DNA from 2 places in the Pseudogemmatithrix spongiicola genome. Region 1 is predicted to be linked to the other one. Evidence: riboswitches for the same ligand, from Rfam matches in the RefSeq annotation. Region 1 holds a riboswitch; the other holds the start of a gene.
The links. A riboswitch is a leader RNA that binds a small molecule or an ion and turns the genes downstream of it on or off. The one in region 1 is predicted to bind S-adenosylmethionine.
Positions count from the first base shown of each region.

Region 2: it holds a riboswitch for S-adenosylmethionine, as region 1 does, so the genes downstream of both, metF (methylenetetrahydrofolate reductase) here and Strain318_RS04110 (homoserine O-acetyltransferase family protein) in region 1, are expected to answer to the same signal.

Region 1 covers NZ_CP130613.1:918,393-925,583, reverse strand. Annotated here, with positions in the region: gene paaA (1,2-phenylacetyl-CoA epoxidase subunit PaaA) at 1-536, opposite strand, end outside; gene Strain318_RS04130 (enoyl-CoA hydratase/isomerase family protein) at 564-1,349, shown strand; gene Strain318_RS04125 (IS481 family transposase) at 1,359-2,300, opposite strand; gene Strain318_RS04120 (trans-sulfuration enzyme family protein) at 2,357-3,538, opposite strand; gene Strain318_RS04115 (homoserine dehydrogenase) at 3,525-4,505, opposite strand; gene Strain318_RS04110 (homoserine O-acetyltransferase family protein) at 4,502-5,536, opposite strand; SAM riboswitch at 5,648-5,721, opposite strand; gene Strain318_RS04105 (hypothetical protein) at 5,783-6,961, opposite strand; gene Strain318_RS04100 (helix-turn-helix transcriptional regulator) at 7,071-7,191, shown strand, end outside.
Region 2 covers NZ_CP130613.1:402,653-409,843, reverse strand. Annotated here, with positions in the region: gene Strain318_RS01865 (glycogen-binding domain-containing protein) at 1-590, opposite strand, end outside; gene Strain318_RS01860 (hypothetical protein) at 598-1,266, opposite strand; gene Strain318_RS01855 (isoamylase early set domain-containing protein) at 1,263-1,877, opposite strand; gene Strain318_RS01850 (RNA polymerase sigma factor) at 1,870-2,607, opposite strand; gene Strain318_RS01845 (YggT family protein) at 2,581-3,174, shown strand; gene Strain318_RS01840 (DUF167 domain-containing protein) at 3,197-3,478, shown strand; gene Strain318_RS01835 (hypothetical protein) at 3,482-3,955, shown strand; gene Strain318_RS01830 (Vgb family protein) at 4,004-5,326, shown strand; SAM riboswitch at 5,406-5,481, shown strand; gene metF (methylenetetrahydrofolate reductase) at 5,517-6,437, shown strand; gene metH (methionine synthase) at 6,434-7,191, shown strand, end outside.

The DNA of each region.
Region 1 (7,191 bases):
AGCGTCGCGCAGATCTCGAAGCCCTGGCGCTTGTGGAAGTTCTCTTCCTTGCAGATACGCACCATCGCGCGGGCGTAGGGCCCATACGAGGCCTTCGCCAACACCGTCTGGTTCACGATCGCCGCGCCGTCGACGAACCAGCCGATCACGCCCATATCGGCCCAGCTCAGCGTCGGGTAGTTGAAGATCGACGAGTACTTGGCCGAGCCGTCGAGCAGCTGGTTGAACAGGTCGTGGCGGTCCACGCCCAGCGTCTCGGTGCCGCAATAGATGTAGAGGCCGTGCCCCGCCTCGTCCTGCACCTTGGCGATGAGGCTCATCTTGCGCCGCAGCGAGGGCGCGCGCGTGATCCAGTTGCCCTCGGGGAGCATGCCGACGATCTCCGAGTGCGCGTGCTGCGCCATCATGCGCGTCAGCTGCTTGCGGTAGCGCTCCGGCATCCAGTCCTTGGGCTCGATGCTCTCACCGGCGGCAATGCGCGCCTCGAAGGCGGCGAGGAGCGCCGGATCCTCTTGGGGAACGGTCGTCTGGGCCATAGCCCGCAATTTAGTATGTTTCCCGCTATGACGCCGACCAGCCCCGCCCCCAGCGCCCTCACGGACGGACGCGTCCAGCTTTCCGTCGCCGACGGCATCGGAACCGTCGAGTTCTTCCACCCCAAGGGCAACTCCCTGCCCTCCGCGCTGTTGCGCGAGCTGGCCGCGGGTATCACCACCCTCGGCAACGACCCCGACGCCCGCGTCATCGTCCTGCGCTCTGCCGGCGAAGGCGCCTTCTGCGCCGGCGCCAGCTTCGACGAGTTCACCGCCGTCGCCACGCCCGAGCAAGGCCAGGACTTCTTCTCCGGCTTCGCCCGCGTGATCCTCGCCATGGTCCGCGCGCCGAAGTTCGTGATCACGCGCGTGCACGGCCGCGCCGCCGGCGGAGCCCTCGGAGTGATCGCCGCCAGCGATTACTCCTTCGCCGTCGAGACCGCGCAGGCCAAGCTCTCCGAGTTGCAGGTTGGTATCGGGCCCTTCGTCGTCGGCGTAGTGCTCGAGCGCAAGCTCGGTCCCGCGCCGTTCATGAACCTCGCCGTCCACGCCGACTGGCACGATGCCCAGTGGTGCGAGCGCCACGGCCTCTACTCGCAGGTTGTCGACAACACACACGCCCTCGACGCCGTGGTGCAGTCGTTTGCGCAGCGCCTCGCCGGCTACAACCCCGAGGCGATGCGCGAGATGAAGCGCATCTTCTGGCGCGACATCGACGACTGGGAATCACGCATGGCGGAGCGTGCCGCCATGAGCGGCCGCATGGTCCTCAGCGACTTCACCAAGGCCGCGCTCGACAAGTTCCGCGCCCGCTAGCTGTCGGTTCTAAGGACGTTGTTCACGCTGCATGAGGAAGTGGAGCAGCGGCGGGACGCGGCCGAGCGACCGGTGCGGCCGTTCGACGTTGTAGCAATCTAGGAAGTCGGGCAGCGCCGCGTTGCGGTGCGCCGAGGTCCGGTATGGCTTCTTGTAGGCCCAGCGGCGGAGCGCGGTCTGGATGAAGCGCTCCGCCTTGCCGTTCGTCTGCGGGCGGTAGGGCTTGGTGCGCAGGTGCCGGATCCCGTGCGCGGCCAGCGCGGCCTGCACCGCGTGGCTCGTGTACGCCTTGGCGTTGTCGGTCATCACACCGGTGACGGCGATGCCCAGCTGCGCAAACCAGCGGCGCGCCGCCTCGAGGAAGCGGGTGCACGCCGCCGCGTCCTGTGTCGGTAGCAGCGCCGCGTACGCGAGCCGCGTCGCGTCGTCGACCGCGACGTGGAGATGGTCCTGCCCGAGCCCCCGACGGCGGCCGACCTTCGAGCGGTTGCCGTGCGCGCGATGGCCCGCCGTGACGAAGCGATCGAGGGCCTTCGTGTCGACATGCACGAGCTCGCCGGGCGTCTCGCGCTGGTAGCGCGGCCCGCCCGTCGCCCCCGGGCCCTTCAGCCGGCCCTGGCCCGCGCGCGTGAGGACCCGGCCCACGGTCGAGACCGCGAGCCCGAGCCGCTCCGCGATCTCCGGCCCGGTGAGCCGCGTCGCGCGCAGGCGGAGAATCCGCTCGATGAGCGCCGGCCGCGTGGCGGTCGGCGAGCGATGCGGGCGCGAGGAGCGGTCGGCCAGCGCCGCCCAGCCCCCGGCCGCGAAGCGGCGCAGCCACTTGTAAGCCGTGCTCGGGCTGATGTGGAGGGCCGCGGCGACGGCGCGCACCGGCTCGCCGTCGAGGACCACCCGGCGGACGAGCTCGGCTCGCCCCCAGGCGGTCAATCGCGCATTGTTGTGGATGTTCACTGAGGCCTCTGGCTGAAGGTTGGGTGGCTCGCACCTCCAGCTTCCTCAGTTATGCCTCAGTGAACAACCTCTTTAGAACCGACAGCTAGCGCAGCCCGTAGGTCCGCGACAACATCGTCGGGATGCTCGAGCCCGACAGAGATGCGCAGCAGCCCCGGCGTGATGCCCACGCGCTGCCGCTCCTCCTCGGTCAGCTTCGAGTGCGTCGTCGACGCCGGATGCGTCACGATTGTCCGCACGTCGCCGAGGTTCGGCGAGTGTGAGCAGAGCCGCAGGCCATCGATGACCCGGCGCGCCGTCTCGTAACTCCCCACATCCAGCGTCAGCACGCCCCCGCCCCAGCGCATCTGCCGCGTCGCGAGCGCGAACTGCGGATGCGACGGCAGGTGGGGATAGCGCACCCGCCGCACGGCTGGATGCGTCTCCAACCAGCGTGCCACGTGCAGGGCGTTCGCCGAATGCTTCTCGAGGCGCAGCGCCAGCGTCTCGAGGCTCTTGCTCAGCACCCAGGCGTTGAACGGGCTGAGGGCCGGTCCCGAATGCCGCGCGAGGAACCGCGCCTCGGCGACGAGCGCCTTGTGCCCGACGATCGCCCCGCCAAGCGTACGGCCCTGACCGTCGATGAACTTGGTGGCTGAGTGCACCACCAACGACGCGCCGAGCGCGATCGGCTGCTGCAGGATGGGCGTCGAGAAGCAGTTGTCCACGACGAGCGGGATGCCGCGTGACTGCGCGAGCCGCCCGAGCGCCTCGAGATCCACGAGGTCGAGGCCGGGGTTCGACGGCGTCTCGACGAAGATGAGCTTGGTCGCCGGCGTGATCGCGTCGGCGAAGGCCTCCGCCTCGCCGCCGTCCACGTAGGTATGCGTGACGCCCCACTTCGGAAACACCCGCGTCAGCAGCTGGTGCGAGGAGCCGAAGAGCGCACGCGCCGCGACGATGTGGTCCCCCGAGTGCACCAGCGACGCGATCGCCGTGAACACAGCGCTCATGCCGGACGCGGTGGCAATTCCGTCCTCCGCACCTTCGAGCAGGCAGAGCTTGCGCACGAACTCGTCCGTGTTGGGATTCGAGTACCGGCTATACACCGGCCCCTCGAGCTCCTCCGCGAACAGCGCGCGCGCCTGCTCGGCGTCGTCGAATACGAAACTGGACGTGAGGAACAGCGGCACCGAGTGCTCGCGGTTCGGCGTGGTCGGATGCTGCGTGCGAATGGCGAGCGTTTCAGGATGCGGCATTGGTGGCTCCGTGGCGAAGGATGTCGGCGAGGACGGCGGACGCGGTGGCGGAGCCACCGGCGCCCGCACCGGCCACGGTCAACGTGCCGGCGCTCTCGCTCTCGAGTTGGATGAGGTTCTGTTCGTCGCGCACCTGCGCGAAGGGATGCCCGCGCGGCACCACGCGGGGGGCGACGGTGGCATGCACGCCGTCGCCGATGCGGACAGCGGTCGCGACGAGGCGCACGGCGCGTCCACGCCGCGCGGCCGCGCGCGCCTCGAGCGCCAACGACGCATCGATGCCCGTCGCGCGCACGCGCAGCGCCGCCGGATCCACGCCGAAGCCCAGCCACGCCAGCACGGCGATCTTGTCCGCGGCATCGGTGCCGTCGAGGTCGCGCGTGGGATCGGCTTCGGCGAAGCCCGCCCGCTGCGCCGCCGCGAGTGCGTCCGCAAACGGGACGCCCTGCTCGACACGCGAGAGGATGTAATTGGTGGTGCCGTTGAGCACGCCGCGGATGCGATGCAGTCCGTGGCCGGCCAGCGACTCGCGCAGCAGGCGCACCACCGGCACGCCGCCCCCGACCGCCGCCTCGAAGTCGAGCGTGGCACCGGCCGCGCGATGCGCGCGGGCCAGCGCATCCAGCGCCGGCCCTTCGATGCGCAACAGGGCCTTGTTGGCGGTCACCAATCGCCGGCCGCGCACCAACGTGCCATGCGCGACGGCGCGCGCCGCCGTCGTGCCGCCGATGGCTTCGACCACGATGTCCGCGGGAGTCTCAAGGAAGTGGTCCACGCGATCGGTGAACAGCGCGCGGTCCACCGACACCGCGCGCGGGCGATCGGCATCCCGCACCAGCACGCGCGTGACTTGGTAGCGCACACCGCGACGCTGCCGCAGTGCCTCGCCATGCCGCTCCAGCAAGTCAAGCAGCGCCGCACCGACGGTGCCGCAGCCGGCCACCGCGACCTTCACGACTGACGTCATGCGGCCACCTCCACCGCGCTCGCCGCAGCAGTCGCGGACTCGCCCAACGCCTCGCGGAGCAGTGCGGACACCTGCGCATGCTCGATGAGGAACGCGTCGTGCCCATGCACCGAGTGGAGTTCCCGATACGCGCCGCCGGCCGCACGGACCCACGCCTGCACTTCGCTGGCGTCGCAGAACAGGTCGCCGGGAATCCCGACGCCCGTGAACTGCGTGCGCGAGGCCCGCAGCCGCTCGCCGATGCCCCCGCGATCGCCCGCGACATCGTGCGTGTCCATCACGTCAATGAGCGTGCGATACGTCTCGGCATCCATGCGCGCCACGAGTCGCTCGCCGTGCCGCGCCAGCCACTCGCTCACACGGAAGCTGCCGTCACGACCGCGCTCGCGGCCGAATCGGGCATCGAGCCCCGGTGCCGTTCGGTATGAGAGCATGGCGATTTGCCGCGCCAAGGCCAGTCCCGCGTCGCCTCCCAACGCGAGCGCCTGCCGCTGCACCGCCGACCATGCAATCGCACCCGCGCCGAGTCGCGCCGGCGCCGCGAACACCAAGGCCCGCAGCGCACGGCCGGGAAAGCCGGCCGCGAACTCCAACGCCACCATGCCGCCGAGCGATCCGCCGACCACGAGCGCGACGCGCTCGATGCCGAGGCGCTCCAGCAGCACGGCGATCGCACGCGCCTGGTCGCGCACCGTCAGCACCGGGAATCCGTCGATGCTACTCGGTCCCGAGCTGCCGTAGCACGAGCCGAGCAGGTTTGGCGCAAGCACGGCCCACCGCGTCGTATCGATGGCGCGCGCGGGCCCGATCTGCGGCGCCCACCAATCGCCCGCAGCATCAGCCGAGCCGGTGAGTGCATGCAACACGAGCACGACGTTGTCGCGGCGGGCGTTGAGCGCACCGTCCACGTGGTACGCGATGGTGGCATCGCGAAGCATTCGCCCGCTGTCGAGCGCGAGAGGCGGCAACGCGAGGCGCTGCGGCGCACGCGATGCGGACGAGGGATGCGGCGGGATGGCGGACGGGGACACAGGCGCTCCACGGATGAAAGGACACCGCGAAACGCAAAGGCCCTCTCGATCGAGAGGGCCGCAGGGGACGGTCCGGAAGCGACACCGTGTGAACGAAAAAACCCACGGGGTCGCCGCGGGCTCGTAGCGTTTTAGCACTTTGTTTAGCGTGGCGGCAATCGCGGCAAATCACCACGGGCTTCGGTTGTGATGGGAAGGCTATCGGGCGCCGACGCGCACGTCAAGGCGTCGGCGCCCAGTGTCCCGTCATGCGTACAACGCCGTGACCGCCGTCTCGAAATCCTCGCGATGCCCACCCGCGATGATGCGCGCCGTCGTCTCGTACCCCGCCACCTCCAGTCGCTTCGCCGCCTCGAGCATCGTCGCCACCTCGAAGCGCTTGCCCTCGATCACCGCGAGATACTGCTCCACCGCGGTGAGATAGCCCATCATGCCGCCAAGCTCCGTGGGCGCGTACACCTTCTGCGCGGCGCGCAGCGTCTCGACCCCGCGATGTTGGTCCGGCATCACGAGATTCTCGCTGCCGCAGACGACCTTCAACCGCGCGTTCGCCGCGCATGCGGCCACGGACACGGAATCCAGCGTCGCGCCCGCCGCGTTCACGACCAACGCGTCCATGGGCAGCGCAAGGAACTCCTGCTTCCGCTCCGGGCCCCAGGTGCGGATGCCCATCGCCTCCAACTCGGCGCGGCGCTCGTCCCGCGATTCGCAGGCGAGGATCGTCACGCCCGCGTGCTGCCGCAGCTGCGCGATGATGTGCATGCCGATGTTGCCGCAGCCAATCAAGCCGACAGTGGTGCGCTCGAGCGGCAATCCGAAGGCCCGCAGCATCCCGTGCAGGATCTGGTAGTTGCCCTCACCCGTCGGCACCGACGTGTCGGCGACGACGCTGCCCGCGAAACGCGCATTGAGGAACTCCAGCGATCCCATCGCGCCGCCATGCATGCGGCCGTGTCCGAGATCCTGCCCCGTCGTGATATGGATACCCGCGGTCCGCTCGCAGTCGGCCAAGCATTCCGCCGCCCAGGCCAGCATCTCGGCGTCGCGGGGATTGCCGACGCGCGATTCCGGCGTCGGCGCGAGCACGCACTTGCCGCCCACCACCCGCGTGAGGTCGCGCAACGCCAACGGCCCGCCGACGCGAATCACGCGTGACCAGTGGACCTTCTCCTCCATACCCATCGCGAGGGCGATGCTCTCGCGGTCGGTCGTGAACCCCGGCGACTCCGTGCGTTCCAGCGGCGCGATGCGGAATCCGCCCAACGAGAGCTTGCCGGAACCCGGCGGCGCGTGCGTCGCAATCGAGAGCGTCCACCCGGCCTGCGGGTGCGAATAGCGATAGACCCAGACGTTTGGGTTGCGGGTCTCGAGCAGCTCGGGCACGAGCGCGGCGCAGTCGGCGGGGGGGAGAACGGTGTGCGTCACGCCCTAAAGGTAGCAGACACAACGACTTCCGTTCATGCAGTAGTTGTTACAATACCTTCCATCCAATAATGTTGACATTTTGTTGTATGTATACAACATTACGTGCACCATGAAGACATCAAGCGCATCCAACGAAGGTCCGCGCATCCATAACCGGCTCGCGGTCCTCCGCGCCGAACGGGACCTCACGCGCCAGCAACTCGCGGAAGCCCTCGGTGTGAACTACCAGA
Region 2 (7,191 bases), 520 kb from region 1:
AAGACGTCATCGTCGGGATCGCGCGTGACACCGGAGGCGAGCAGCAGCGGCCAGTCGGCCGACTGCATGCGCGCCGCGACGGCCGAGACGTAGAGCGGACCCCAGCGCTGCCAGAGTCCGAGGTCGCCGGTCAGGGTGCGACTGAAGACGCCGTCGCGATCCGTATTGCCGGTGCCGATCCCAACCCACACGCCGTAGTTCGACGAGGCGACCACATGCTGGCGCACGAAGCCGTTGCCGTTGCCGCCACGTCCAGCGCTGCGCAGCGAGAACGAGGCGCCGGCGAGGCCCGCCTCGGTGCGGAAGCAATCACTCGGACCCCAGGGCACGTCGATGGCCGCGACGCCCTGCGCCGCGGCCAGTGAGTCCTGCGCGTAGGTGAGGTTCGCGCTGGTGACGAAGCCCCACTTCTCCGATTCCGGCCGCCAGAGCACGGCCAGCAGGGCCGCATTCTCGAGCGAGAAGCCACGCTGCGTGATCGCCGCGATGCCACCTTCGATGCGCAGTTCGGGCAAACGCTGCGCGCCCGCCGCGGGAGCGGCGAGCGCGAGGAGGACGAGCCCCCACGCCGCGAGGCGGCGGGGCGTCACGCCGGCACTATGGCCTCGTGCCGCGGGGAGCGAGCGCGGCGGCGGCGGCGGGTGACGGGAGCAGCGACATCACTCCACGCGCCCGCACCTCTAACGCCGCATCGGGCGTCAGGCCGGCGGCCACGTCGGATTGCACCGACGCGCCGAGTCCGGCGATATGCGACGCGGTGGCACCGCGTCGCATCAGTTGCGTGATCTGCTCAAGCGCGTTGGACGCGGGAACCCCGCGCGCGACGAGTTCGGTGAGCACGTCCAGTGGCATGGCCACGGACTGGTTCGCCGGATACGCCGCGCGGATCTGTCGCAGCATCGGGGCGGGCACGCCGACCGCGAGCGCGTCTGCGCCGGCGATGACGTCCGCGTCCGATGGCGAGGGAGCGAGAAGGTCCCGCGCCTGCTCCAGGCGCCTGGCCAACGTCGACACGGCCACCCGGATGCGCTCCCCGGTGGCCTGCTTCGTGACCCCTTCATTTGCCTTCGCGACGAGGGCCCGGACCGGCAGCCCACGCTGGGCGGCGCGCGCAATCTCGCGCTCCACCACTTGGCGTGTCCTCGCGTCGGCGATGGTGAGCACGGGCGTTCCCTGCGACGCTTGAGCATCAAGCGCCGCCGGAGCGACCATCGCGCTGATGAGCATCAGCGCGGCGATTGTGGGTGCGAATCGCGGCATCATCATCGGGCGAAGACCATCACGACACTTCCCTCGCGGCCGTAATCCTCGTCGCCCGACTTGGGCGCGCGCGGATCGGCCACGAGCAATGTACCGTCAATGAGGTAGGCGTACACATGGCGGCCCGGCGGCAGGGGGAGCGTGGCCTCCCAGACCCCGGGTGTCACCTGGGTCATGGGCAGGGCCGAGCCGTCCCAGCCGTTGAACTCGCCAACCACGGCGACACTGCGCGCCGTGCTCGACTCAAACACGAACTGCGTCGCGACGCGGACCTCGCCGCCTTCGTTCGCCGCCAAGGTGACCGGGTACTCGCCCGTCGCCGGGCCAGCGGCCGGCGTGGGCTCAGTGGCCGTGCGCGGCGTCACCGCCCCACGCGACACGAAGCCGATCACCAGCGCCGCGGCAGCCAGCGCCGAGGCGCTGAGCCCCGAGAGTGCCGGCGAGCGGAAGGCCTCGACCGCCCGTCGCCACAGCGAGGGCCGCGGGGCCGCCCACACCGCCTGCAGCAGACGGCCAACTGCCTGCGGATCCGTCGCCGCACGGGCGTCAGACCGCAGCGTGCCGCGCACGCGGGCGATCACGGGGTCCATCTCGGGGTCTCGTTCCATGTCAGTCATCTCGCATCATCTCCGAAAGCCGCGCACGCAGCGTGTCGCAGGCGCGCTTGACGCGCATCCGCAGGGCACTCATCCCCACACCGGTGATCGCCGCAATGTCCTCGTACGCCATGTCCTCGACGTGCCGCAGCAGGAAGGCTTCCTTCTGTTCCGCCGGCAGCGTGTCGAGCACCTTGTAGACCTCTTCCGTCCAATCGCGCTCGACATCCGACGTGGCACCGATCCGATCGGGCAGTTCGCCGTACTGGATCACCGTCGCGTGTCGTGCACGCTTGGCGAGCAACGTCCGGCAGCGATTGGCCAGGATGCGAAAGAGCCAAGGCTCAAAGCGCGCATCGTCGCGAAACCGCCGCAGGTTGTGGTAGACCCGCACGAAGGTGTCCTGCACCGCTTCCTCCGCGTCTTCGCGATTCGCCACCATGTGCAGGGCGAAGCGCAACGCGCGGGGATAGGTTGCATCCACCAGCTGGGCGAACGCCTGCCGATCCCCCGCCTTGGCCCGCAGCGGAAGGGTCGGATCGATCGAGGGTGCACCGTGGGCTTGAGGCATGAGCGAGGTCTGGGGAGGATACCCCGGACGTTGCTGTCCTCGCCACGGCGTGCCGCCGACCAGCGACTCGTCCATCGTGTTGTCCATCACGTCCAGCCATACCCCGTACCGAGCCAGGCTGTCACATTTCGTGCCCAGGCTCCCGCCCCGCCAATGGCCGATTTCATCCTTCTGCTGCACATCATCCGGATTCCGCTGCAGATCGGCATCGCCATCGCGCTGCTGGTGGCGGCACCGCTCACGCTGTGGGCCTGGCTGGAGCGCTCACGCCGGTTGAACCCCTTCGGGGCCGCCGCCCGCAGCGCACGCCGCCTTTTCGACCTCCCGCTGCGTCCGCTGGACCGCCTCGCGGCGCGCTTCGGCGCCCCGCGCACGAGCGTGCCGTGGTGGGGCCTGCTCGCCGTGCTGCTCATCGGCGCCCTCCTGCTGGGCGTCATCGATTTCGTGCGCGACACGCTGTCGTACGCGTACTACGCCACGCACCAAGGCCCCTACAGCGTCCTGCGTCTCGTCGTCGGCTGGACCTTCTCGATTCTCCAGCTCGGCGTGATGGCGCGCGTGATCATGAGTTGGATCGGCGGCCACTACACGGTGGTCGGTCGCGCGGCGACGGCACTCACCGAGTGGTTTCTCGGACCGCTGCGGCGTGTGCTGCCGACGATCGGCATGATCGACATCTCGCCGATCGTCGCGTGGTTCTTGCTGTCGCTGCTGCGCAGCGTCGTGCTCGACGCCATCGGCGCCTGAGCACGAGATCCACTTGTTGCAGGTGACCGCGACCGCGCAGGGCATTCGCCTCACGGTGCACGTGCAGCCACGCGCGAAGTCCCCCGGCGTCGGCGGCCTGCACGGCGATGCGCTCAAGGTGCGCGTGAGCGCCGCGCCGGTGGACGGCGCCGCGAACGAAGCCGTCACGCAGGCACTCGCCGCTGCCTTCGGCGTCGCCGCACGCAACGTGCGCGTCGTGGCCGGGGCCAGCGCGCGTCGCAAAGTCGTGGACATCGACGGCGCGAGCGTCGCCGCCGCCGAGACGCTCGCCCGCGGCGGCTGAGCGATGCCCGAGTTCGACCTCAGCTCACCCGCGCTGGCACTGTGGTCCGCCGCGGCGGCCGGCATCGCCACGGGCATCCTGCCCATTGGCCTCGCCGAGGCGACCGCACTGGCCATCGGCCTCGTGATGCCGCGCTGGTTGGCCTTTGCGATGGGGCTCGCGTTCACGCTCGGCCACGTGGCCGCGAAGTTGCCATGGTACGCGCTGGGTCGACACGCAGACCGCGCGGTCGGGCGCGTGGGGGCAAGGTACGTCGCGCGCGCCATGGCGATGCTCGAGGCTCGGCCGGGCTACGGGATCGGCGTGCTGGGATTGAGCGCCGTGCTCAGCGTGCCGCCGTTTCATCTCGCGGCGATCGGCGCGGGCCTGGTGCGCCTGCCATTCCTGCCCTTCGTGGCGACCTGCCTCGGCGGCCGGCTGCTGCGCTTCGGGGTACTCGTGACCGCCCCGCAGCTACTGCGTCCATTGTTTGGATAGCCGCGCCCCGCGATTGCGCGGCCACTGCACGATTCACAGACTCCGAGTATGCCGCGTTCTCCATTGCTGACGACCGTCGCCGCGAGCGGCGCCCTGTTGATCGCCGCCTGCGGTGAGGCCATTCCGCCTGTGCCCTGCACCGAAGGCGGCACCGGCAACCTCACCGTCTCGGTGTCCGGTGTTCCCGACGGCGAGACGGCTGCAGTGACGGTGAGCGGTCCCGGCGGCAGCTTCGCGCTCAGCGCCACGCAGACCTTCACGGGCATCGCCTCGGGCATCTACACGGTGAACGCGTCCGCCGTCTCCGTCACGGACCCGCTCATCGACGCGGTACACGGCGATGTGACCTTGCCGCGCAGCGTCTGCGTGTATGACACGCGCAGCGCGACGACCAACGTGACGTACGCGCGGATCCCGACCAGCGGCAATCTCTGGTTCGGTGCGGGCTACTACACGCTGGGCTTCTCCACCTCGCAGCTGGCGGCCACCGCGACCCTGGCGCCCAACGTGACCGCAGGCACCCGCGGCGGTGCCGGCGTCACGTTCGATCGCCAGGGCAACCTGTGGGTGCGCGGCCAGTCGAACAGCGACCCCGCGCTCATGCGCTACGCGTCCGCACAGCTCTCCGGCACGGGCAACCCGGTCGCGGAACGCAGCATCAACATCGCAAGCCTCAGCTGCCTCGGCCCGGGCGCATTGGCCTTCGATCCGTACGGCAATCTGTGGATGAGCCTCGGCTGCCAAGGCCGCATCGTGCGCCTGACGCCGGCGCAACTGCTGACCTCGGGCACGGTGTCGCCGACGGTGCAGATCACCGGGCTCACGAACCCGAATGGCATCGCCTTCGACGTGGCGGGAAATCTGTGGGTGGCTGACCAGACACACCTGCGCCGCTATGACGCCGCGCGCCTGGGGACGACGATCACGACGGCGGCGAATCTCTCCGTGGCGTTCACCACGCCGACGCCGCCGACGCCAGGGGCCACCGCGCTGAGCGCGTTCCATCTGGCCTTCCGCCCGAACGGCGAACTCTGGGTGAGCAGCTTCGAGGAGAAGGCCTTGTACCGTGTCGAGCCGTCGGTGGTCGCTGCGACCGGCACGCAGGCCGCGACGCCCACGCGCATCCTCTACTTCAATCAGTTCACGATGCCCAAGGGCTTCGCCTTCGATAACGCCGGCGGGCTCTTCATCGGGCATGAGCAGTCGAAGTTCGTGCGCCTGGCACCGACACAGCTGGACGTGAACAGCACGCCGGCCTCGCCGACGGTGCCGCAGCGCACGATTGCCTCCGCGTCGATCCTCGGCTTCGGCGACGACGTGGCGATCTTCCCGGCACCGGCCACGACGCCGCTGTATCACCGCGCGCCGTAGCGCGCGCCCGCGCGCGCCATGGCGCGCCGAGACCGGCCACCTTGCCATCCGTTCATCCGGATGCTAGGATATAGTCCACAACCGATTCCGTGGCGATTTCGAGGCAACTTGCGGCCACGTTAAACATTCAGCTAAAGCGCCGGCCCGGTGCGCCTCCTCGCTCCGGGCCTTCGTGCTTTTGGGAACCACCGTGACAGCCAGCTCCGCCAGCGCAGCCGCGCCCGCCCCCGCGCCCTTCCAGATCTCCTTCGAGTTCTTCCCGCCGAAGACCGACGAGATGGAGGCCACGCTCTGGAAGTCCATCCAGCGGCTCGCGCCGCTCACGCCGCACTTCGTGTCGGTGACCTACGGCGCCGGCGGCTCCACGCGCGAGCGCACGCACCACACGGTGCATCGCATCCTGCAGGAGACCTCCCTGGTGCCGGCCGCGCACCTGACCTGCGTGGCCGCGACGCGCGAGGAAATCGACGCCGTCGCCGACGACTACTGGAACGCCGGCGTCCGCCACGTGGTCGCGCTGCGCGGTGACATCCCCGGTGGCGATGCGCCCTACTTCCCCACCCCGGGTGGCTACGCCTACGCCGCGGAGCTCGTGGAAGGCCTGCGCAAGCGCCGCGACTTCGAGGTCTCGGTCGCTGCGTATCCTGAGGTGCATCCCGAGGCGAAGTCGCCGCAGGAAGACCTCGACAACCTCAAGCGCAAGCTCGACGCCGGCGCGACGCGCGCCATCACCCAGTTCTTCTTCGACAACTGGGCCTACCTGCGCTTCGTGGACCGCGCCCGCAAGGCCGGCATCACCGCGCCGATCGTGCCGGGCATCATGCCCGTCACGAACTTCACGCAGACGGCGAAGTTCGCGAAGGTCGCCGGCGCGAGCGTGCCGAGCGCCTTCGCGAAGCATTTCGAAGGGCTCGAGGACGATCCCGAGACCCGCAAGCTGGTCGCCGCGTCGCTGGTCGCCGAACAGGTCACGCAGCTCGCCCAGGCCGGCGTGAAGGAGTTCCACTTCTATACGCTCAACCGCGCCGACCTCACGTACGCCATCTGCCACCTGCTCGGCCTTCGCGCACGCACGGTGCAGGCGGACCGGGGCACGGAGGCGGCATCATGAGCACGTTCACCCGCGCCTCTCGCATCGAGGCCCTCCACGCCGAAGCCAAGCATCGCCTGCTGATCATCGATGGCGCGATGGGCACGATGGTGCAGACCTACGGGCTCACCGAGAAGGATTACCGCGGCTCGCGCTTCGCCGACTGGTCGCGCGACCTCAAGGGCAACAACGACCTGCTGATCCTCACGCGGCCTGATGTGGTCGGCGGCATCCACCGCGCCTACCTCGAAGCCGGCGCTGATATCATCGAGACGGCGACGTTCAACTCGACGCGCATCTCGATGGCCGACTACGGCATGCAGGAGATCGTGCGCGAGCTCAACACGGAAGGCGCACGGTTAGTGCGCCATCTATGTGATGAGTTCGAGGCCAAGGACGGACGCCCCCGCTGGACCGCCGGCGTGCTCGGCCCCCTCAATCGCACCGCCTCGCTCTCGCCGGACGTCAACGACCCCGGCGCGCGCAACATCACCTTCGCCGAGATGGTGGAGGCCTACGCCGAGTCCACGCAGGGCCTGCTGGACGGCGGCACCGACATCATCCTGATCGAAACGATCTTCGACACGCTGAACGCCAAAGCGGCGATCTTCGCCGTCGAACGCGTGTTCGACGAACGCGGCGAGCGTGTGCCGGTGATGATCTCCGGCACCATCACCGACGCCTCGGGCCGCACACTCACCGGCCAGACCACCGAGGCCTTCTGGAACTCGGTGATGCACGCCAAGCCCTTCAGCGTGGGCCTCAACTGCGCGCT